Regions from separate parts of the Streptomyces sp. NPDC017448 genome, predicted to be linked through region 1. Evidence: riboswitches for the same ligand, from Rfam matches in the RefSeq annotation. Region 1 holds a riboswitch; the other holds the start of a gene.
What was found. A riboswitch is a leader RNA that binds a small molecule or an ion and turns the genes downstream of it on or off. The one in region 1 is predicted to bind glycine.

Region 1 (3,400 bases):
ACCGACCTCCGGGAGCTGGGCGTAGACGACGTCGCCGAGCGCGTTGGCCGCGTACTCCGTGATGCCGATGGTGGCCACGCCGTCCTCGAGGGCCGACAGCCACTCGTGCTCCTTGCTGTACCGCAGCTGCTGGGGGTTGCTCATGACCTGAATTCTCCTGTACGCGGGGGAGTGCTGATGAACGGTGGTCTTACGGGGTGAGACGGAGGTACGTCACTTCCGTGACGGGCGCGGGCGGCCGGAAACGCTCCGGCCCCTCCGGGATATCACTTCTGGCGCTTGTAGAACGGCAGCGCGACGACCTCGTACGGCTCGTGCGTGCCGCGGATGTCCACGCCCACGCCCTCGGTGCCGGGAGTGGCGAAGGCGGCGTCCACGTAGGCCATGGCGATCGGCTTGCCCAGGGTCGGGGACGGGGCGCCGGAGGTGACCTCGCCGATCACCTTGCCGTCGGCGACCACGGAGAACCCGGCGCGCGGGACGCGGCGGCCCTCGGCGACCAGGCCGACCAGCTTGCGCGGCGGGGCGCTCTCGGCGCGCTCGGCGGCGGCCTCCAGCGCCTCGCGGCCGACGAAGTCGCCCTCCTTCTCGAACTTCACGACCCGGCCCAGACCCGCGTCGAACGGGGTGAGCGCCGTCGTCAGCTCGTGCCCGTACAGCGGCATGCCCGCCTCCAGGCGCAGCGTGTCCCGGCAGGAGAGGCCGCAGGGGATCAGGCCGTGCGGGGCGCCGGCCTCGGTCAGCGCCCGCCACAGCTGTTCGGCGTGGTCGGGGGCGACGAACAGCTCGAAGCCGTCCTCGCCGGTGTAGCCGGTACGGGCGATGAGCGCCGGAACCCCGGCGACCGTGCCCGGCAGGCCGGCGTAGTACTTCAGCCCGTCCAGGTCGGCGTCGGTGACGGCCTTCATGATGGCGGGCGACTCGGGGCCCTGGACCGCGAGCAGCGCGTACGCGTCCCGGTCGTCGCGCACCTCGGCGTCGAAGCCCTCGGCGCGGGCGGTCAGCGCGTCCAGCACGATCTGCGCGTTGCCCGCGTTGGCGACGACCATGTACTCGGGGGCCCCGGTGTCGCCCAGGCGGTAGACGATCAGGTCGTCCACGATCCCGCCGTCCTCCTGGACGATCATCGTGTAGCGGGCCCGGCCCGCGCCGACGGTGGCGATGTTGCCGACCAGCGCGTAGCTCAGGAAGGCGGCGGCCTCGGGGCCGGTGACGGTGATCTCGCCCATGTGCGACAGGTCGAAGAGGCCGGCGCGGGTGCGGACGGCGTTGTGCTCGTCGCGCTCGCTCGCGTACCGCAGCGGCATGTCCCAGCCCGCGAAGTCGGTCATGGTGGCGCCGAGCGAGCGGTGCAGCGCGTCGAGGGCGGTGAGACGGGGGGCGGTGCTCATGGGCATGGCTCCAGGGCATGACGACGTCGGGACGGAGATCCTCCCCATCTGTCATCGGAACCTGAGAGGTTCGCCGACAGCCCCTGACGGGGTGGGCCCCGGAGGGCGCGCCCTTGTTCGGAGGGCTCGGCTTGCACCTTGGGTGGGGCCACCGGGGCGGCCCGCTTTTCAGATCTGCCTCATCCGCGCGGTACGGGGCCTGAGAGATTCAAGGGAGGGTCTTGCTCCTTCGGCGCCCGGCCCACACTGTGGCCGGAACTCTCCCGCGCGGATTCGAACGGCCGGTATGCAGTTGGCGCGGCCATCATCGCACGCCTTGCGGCGGAGCGGGAGGCCGGTCCTCGGCGCCCGCCCGGACGGCGAGGACGGTTGTGCCGCCTTGCCAGTTCTTTACACTTCAGGAACAGGTGTGGGCGGCCCGACGGCAAGGGGATGGGCATGACGTTGCAGCGGTCGGCACCGATCACGGGGGAGGCGTACCGGGCGATGCCCGCACAGCCTGGCGCGCCGGCGCGGGAGGCGCTCAGCGGGTGCGCCCCGGTGGTGCGGGATCTGCGCGGACGCGCCGGAGCGGGCCCCGAGGGCCTCGATTTCGCCGCCGGGGACATCGCGGTGGTCTCCGGTCTCCCCGGCGGGGGCAAGTCCACTCTGATCCGGCGCGCCGTGACCGGCCACGCCATCGACTCCCAGGACACCCGCGACCGCTGGACGGCCGCCCTGCCCTCCTTACTCCCGTACGCCCTCTACCGCCCCCTGGCCCGCGCCGCCCACTACCTCGGGCTCCGGACCGTCCTCCGTTCCGGCGCCTCCGTCGTCGTCCACGACTGCGGTACCCAGACCTGGGTACGCAGGTGGCTCGCCCGGCACGCCGCGCGCCGGGGCCGCGCCCTGCACCTGATCCTCCTCGACGTGGACCCCGAGACGGCCCGCCGAGGACAGCGCGAGCGCGGCCGGGGCGTCTCCGGCTACGCCTTCGCCCGCCACCGCCGCGCGGTCGGCCGGCTGATCCGCGACATCGAGCGGGGCCGCCCGCCCGCCGGCTGCGCCTCGGCGGTGCTGCTGGACCGCGAGGCCGCGGACGCGCTGCGCCGGATCTCCTTCGGCGACTTCACCGACGAAGAGCCCCCGCCCGTCCGCGCCGGATAGGGTTCTGGCCGAGCGAAGAGCGAGGGGCCGCCGCGCGCGGCCGACGCGGTGGAGAGAGGGCACAGAGGCAGTGGACATTCCGGCACCCGCACCGGCGCACCCCCAGCAGGGGTGGCCCGCCAACGAGCTCGAAGAGGTGCTCAGCGCCTCGCTCGGCGTCCCGGACGCGGGCGGCCGTCTCGTCGAAGTGCTCGGCCGCAGTTCCGTCTGGGTACCGCTGCCGAACGGCGGCAGCCCCGCCAGCGCCGACCTCGACCTGCCGATGATGGAGATCGACGGCGCGGCCTTCGTCCCCGTCTTCAGCTCCGAGGCCCAGTTCCTCGGCTGCGTCGGCAGCCACATGTCCTTCGCCGTCGCGCCCGCCCGCGACTTCGCCCGGGGCCTGCCCCCCCAGGTCGGCATCGCCGTCAACCCCGGCGGCGCCGTCGGCCTCCCGCTTCCGCCGCCCGCCGTCGCCGAACTGTGCCGGGCCGGCCGCACCCCCCTGGACGGCCCCGCCGCGGGCGGCCGCGTCCGCCTGTTCGAGCCGGACTGGCAGCAGGACCCGGTCGACTTCCTCTCCGTCGTCTCCGAGGAGTTCGAGGCCACCGGGGTGGTCGGCACCGCCCGCCGGACGCTGGCCAGCATCGAGGGCGGCGACCCGGTCCTCTTCGTCGGCGTCGAGTTCGCCGTCTGGGAGGGAGCGGACCAGAGCGTCCCCATGGACGCCGTCGGCCGGGCGCTCGGCCGGGTCCAGCCGCCCTGGCCGGTCAACCTGGTCCTGCTCGACGTCGCCCAGGACCTCGTCGGCGACTGGATGCGGGAGAAGGTGCGCCCCTTCTACCGGCGCGCGGGCCACTGAGGCGCGCACCCGCACCACGGCG
Region 2 (3,400 bases), on a different contig from region 1:
GGCTCCAAGATGCTCGCCAAGATCGCCTCTGAGCGGGCCAAGCCGGACGGTCTCGTCCTCATCGAGCCGGGCACCGAGCGCGAGCTGCTCGCCCCTCTCTCCGTCCGGGTCCTGCCGGGGGTGGGGCCGGCCACCGGCGACCACCTGCGGCGCGCCGGCATGACCACCGTCCACGACCTGGCCGAGGCCGGCGAGGCGGAGCTGGTACGGCTGGTCGGCAAGGCCCACGGCCACGGGCTCCACCGGATGGCTCTGGGGCTCGACGACCGGCCGGTGGTCGCCGAGCGGGACGCCAAGTCCGTATCGGTGGAGGACACCTTCGACGTGGACCTGCACGACCGGGTGAGGGTGCGGGCCGAGGTGGAGCGGCTGGCCGTCCGGTGCGTGGAGCGGCTGCGGGCCGCCGCCCGGTCGGGCCGCACGGTGGTCCTGAAGGTGCGCCGCTACGACTTCTCCACCCTGACCCGCTCCGAGACGCTCCGAGGGCCCACGGACGACCCCACGGTGGTCCGCGAGGCGGCCGGACGCCTGCTGGAGTCCGTGGACACCACCGGGGGCGTACGGCTCCTGGGGGTCGGTGTCACGGGGCTGGCCGACTTCACCCAGGAGGACCTGTTCGCCCAGGCGGCAGACGCCCGCGAGCTCGCCCGGCGGGCCCTGGAGGACCGGGCGCGGGCGGTGGAGGGCGACGGGAGGGAGAGCGCGCCGGAGCCCGTCCCCGAGGACCCCGAGCCGCTCGCCGCGCGGGGCTGGGCCGCCGGGCACGACGTGCACCACGAGGAGCACGGGCACGGCTGGGTGCAGGGCAGCGGGGTCGGCCGGGTCACCGTCCGGTTCGAGCAGCCGTGGAGCGCACCCGGCCGCGTGCTCACCTTCCGCGTCGACGACCCGCTGCTGCGCCCGGCCGACCCGCTGCCGCTCGTCCGCGAGCCGCCCGACTACTCCTCCTGGCCCGCCAGCCTGCCGAAGTCCCGGTCGGAACCGGACTCGGCGGGCGGCGGGACGTCCAGTCCGTAGTGGCGGTAGAGCTGCAACTCCTGCTCGGGCGAGAGGTGCCGGCCGACGCCGAAGTCCGGCGCGCCCTTGATCAGCGCCCGGTCGAAGGGGACGCGCAACGCGTCCTCGACGAATTCGCTGGGCTCCAGCGGGACGAAGGCGTCCCTGCTGAACAGTCCGGTGCGCACGGCCGCCCATTCGGGCACGCCCGTCGCGTCGTCGAGATAGACCTCATCCACCGTTCCGATCTTGGCGCCCTTGCGATCGAACGCCTTGCGGCCGATCAGGCGGCGCGGATCGATATCGGTCTGCACGGTGCCTCCCACTGGTCGCGGCTGGTCAGGGTGGTCTGCCTTGCCCCACCAGCACCACAGAAGTGCAGATCCGCGGTGTCGGCCACTCGAGAGCTCCGGCGCGGGGGCCGCTGGTAGGCTGACGGTGGCTGCTGACCCCGTGCGGGAGAGTCCTCCGGTGCGGAATCCGGAGGCGCCGAAGGAGCAAATCCTCCCCGGAATCTCTCAGGCACCCGTACCGCACGGACGAGGTCACTCTGGAAAGCAGGGCGATGCCGTGCGGGCGCAGGCCCACGCGGACTCGACCCTCACCGACGGTGAAAGTCGGCATGCCTTCGGGCGGGCCGGTGAAGCTCTCAGGTTGAGATGACAGAGGGGGAGGCCGTCCGGGCACTCGCGCCGCGGTGCCCCTCGCAGGTCGTGGCAGACCAGGAGGCCTCCATCATGACCCCCCGTCGCACTCCGCTCTCCCAGCTGGAGCAGGGCATTCCGTTCGAGCAGCGCCACATAGGGCCGGACGCCGAGGCCCAGGCGAAGATGCTCGCCCAGGTCGGGTACGGCTCCCTCGACGAGCTGACCGCCGCCGCGGTGCCCGACGTGATCAAGAGCGCCGAGGCCCTGAACCTTCCGTCGGCGCGCACCGAGGCGGAGGTCCTGGCCGAGCTGCGCGCGCTGGCCGACCGCAACAAGGTGCTGGCCCCGATGATCGGCCTCGGCTACTACGGCACCTTCACGCCTCCCGTGATCCTGCGCAACGTCATGGAGAACCCGGCGTGGTACACGGCCTACACGCCGTACCAGCCGGAGATCTCCCAGGGCCGCCTGGAGGCCCTGCTCAACTTCCAGACGATGGTCGCCGAGCTGACCGGGCTGCCCACCTCCGGCGCCTCCCTGCTCGACGAGGGCACCGCGGCCGCCGAGGCGATGGCCCTGGCCCGGCGCGTGGGCAAGGTGAAGAAGGGCGTCTTCCTGGTCGACGCCGACACGCTGCCCCAGACCGTCGCGGTCATCGAGACCCGGGCCGAGCCGACCGGCGTCGAGGTCGTCGTCGCCGACCTGAGCGACGGCATCCCCGCCGAGATCGCCGAGCGCGGCGTCTTCGGCGTCCTGCTCCAGTACCCGGGCGCCTCCGGCGCCGTCCGGGCCATCGGGCCCGTCATCGAGCAGGCCCACGAGCTGGGCGCGATCGTCACCGTCGCCGCCGACCTGCTGGCCCTCACGCTGCTCACCTCGCCCGGCGCGCTCGGCGCGGACATCGCGGTCGGCACCACCCAGCGCTTCGGCGTCCCGATGGGCTTCGGCGGCCCGCACGCCGGCTTCATGGCGGTCCGCGAGAAGTTCGCCCGCTCCCTGCCCGGCCGCCTCGTCGGCGTCTCCGTCGACGCGGACGGCGACAAGGCGTACCGCCTGGCCCTCCAGACCCGCGAGCAGCACATCCGCCGGGAGAAGGCCACCAGCAACATCTGCACGGCGCAGGTGCTCCTCGCCGTGATGGCCGGGATGTACGCGGTCTACCACGGGCCCGACGGGCTGCGGACGATCGCCCGGCGCACCCACCGCTACGCCGCGATCCTGGCCGACGGCCTGCGCGGCTCCGGGGCCGAGGTCGTGCACGACGCGTTCTTCGACACCCTGACCGTCCGGGCGCCCGGCAAGGCCGCCGGCATCGTCGCGGAGGCCCGGGAGCGCGGGGTCAACCTCCGCCTCGTCGACGCCGACCACGTCTCCATCGCCTGCGACGAGACCACCACCCGCGCGCAGCTCTCCGCCGTCTGGGCGGCCTTCGGAGCCGAGGGCGACGTCGAGGCGCTGGACGCCGCGGTCGCGGACGCGCTGCCGGAGGCGCTGCTGCGCACGGACGACTTCCTGACCCACCCGGTCTTCCACCAGCACCGCTCCGAGACCGCGATGCTGCGCTACCTGCGCAAGCTGGCCGACCGCGACTACGCGCTGGACCGCGGCATGATCCCGCTCGGCTCCTGCACCATGAAGCTGAACGCGACCGCCGAGATGGAGTCGATCACCTGGCCCGAGTTCGGCGCGCTGCACCCCTTCGCCCCGGCCGAGCAGGCGCAGGGCTTCCTCACCCTCATCCGCGAGCTGGAGGAGCG

Region 2: another riboswitch for glycine. It lies ahead of gcvP (aminomethyl-transferring glycine dehydrogenase); the one in region 1 lies ahead of gcvT (glycine cleavage system aminomethyltransferase GcvT).

The regions. Positions count from the first base shown of each region.
Region 1 is NZ_JBIRLM010000003.1:80,751-84,150, forward strand. Features, by position in the region: gene gcvH (glycine cleavage system protein GcvH) at 1-144, opposite strand, end outside; gene gcvT (glycine cleavage system aminomethyltransferase GcvT) at 267-1,391, opposite strand; glycine riboswitch at 1,570-1,667, opposite strand; gene ACH4K1_RS07685 (AAA family ATPase) at 1,830-2,537, shown strand; gene ACH4K1_RS07690 (enhanced serine sensitivity protein SseB) at 2,608-3,378, shown strand.
Region 2 is NZ_JBIRLM010000030.1:33,443-36,842, reverse strand. Features, by position in the region: gene ACH4K1_RS31790 (DNA polymerase IV) at 1-1,017, shown strand, start outside; gene ACH4K1_RS31785 (PRC-barrel domain-containing protein) at 939-1,310, opposite strand; glycine riboswitch at 1,443-1,540, shown strand; gene gcvP (aminomethyl-transferring glycine dehydrogenase) at 1,734-3,400, shown strand, end outside.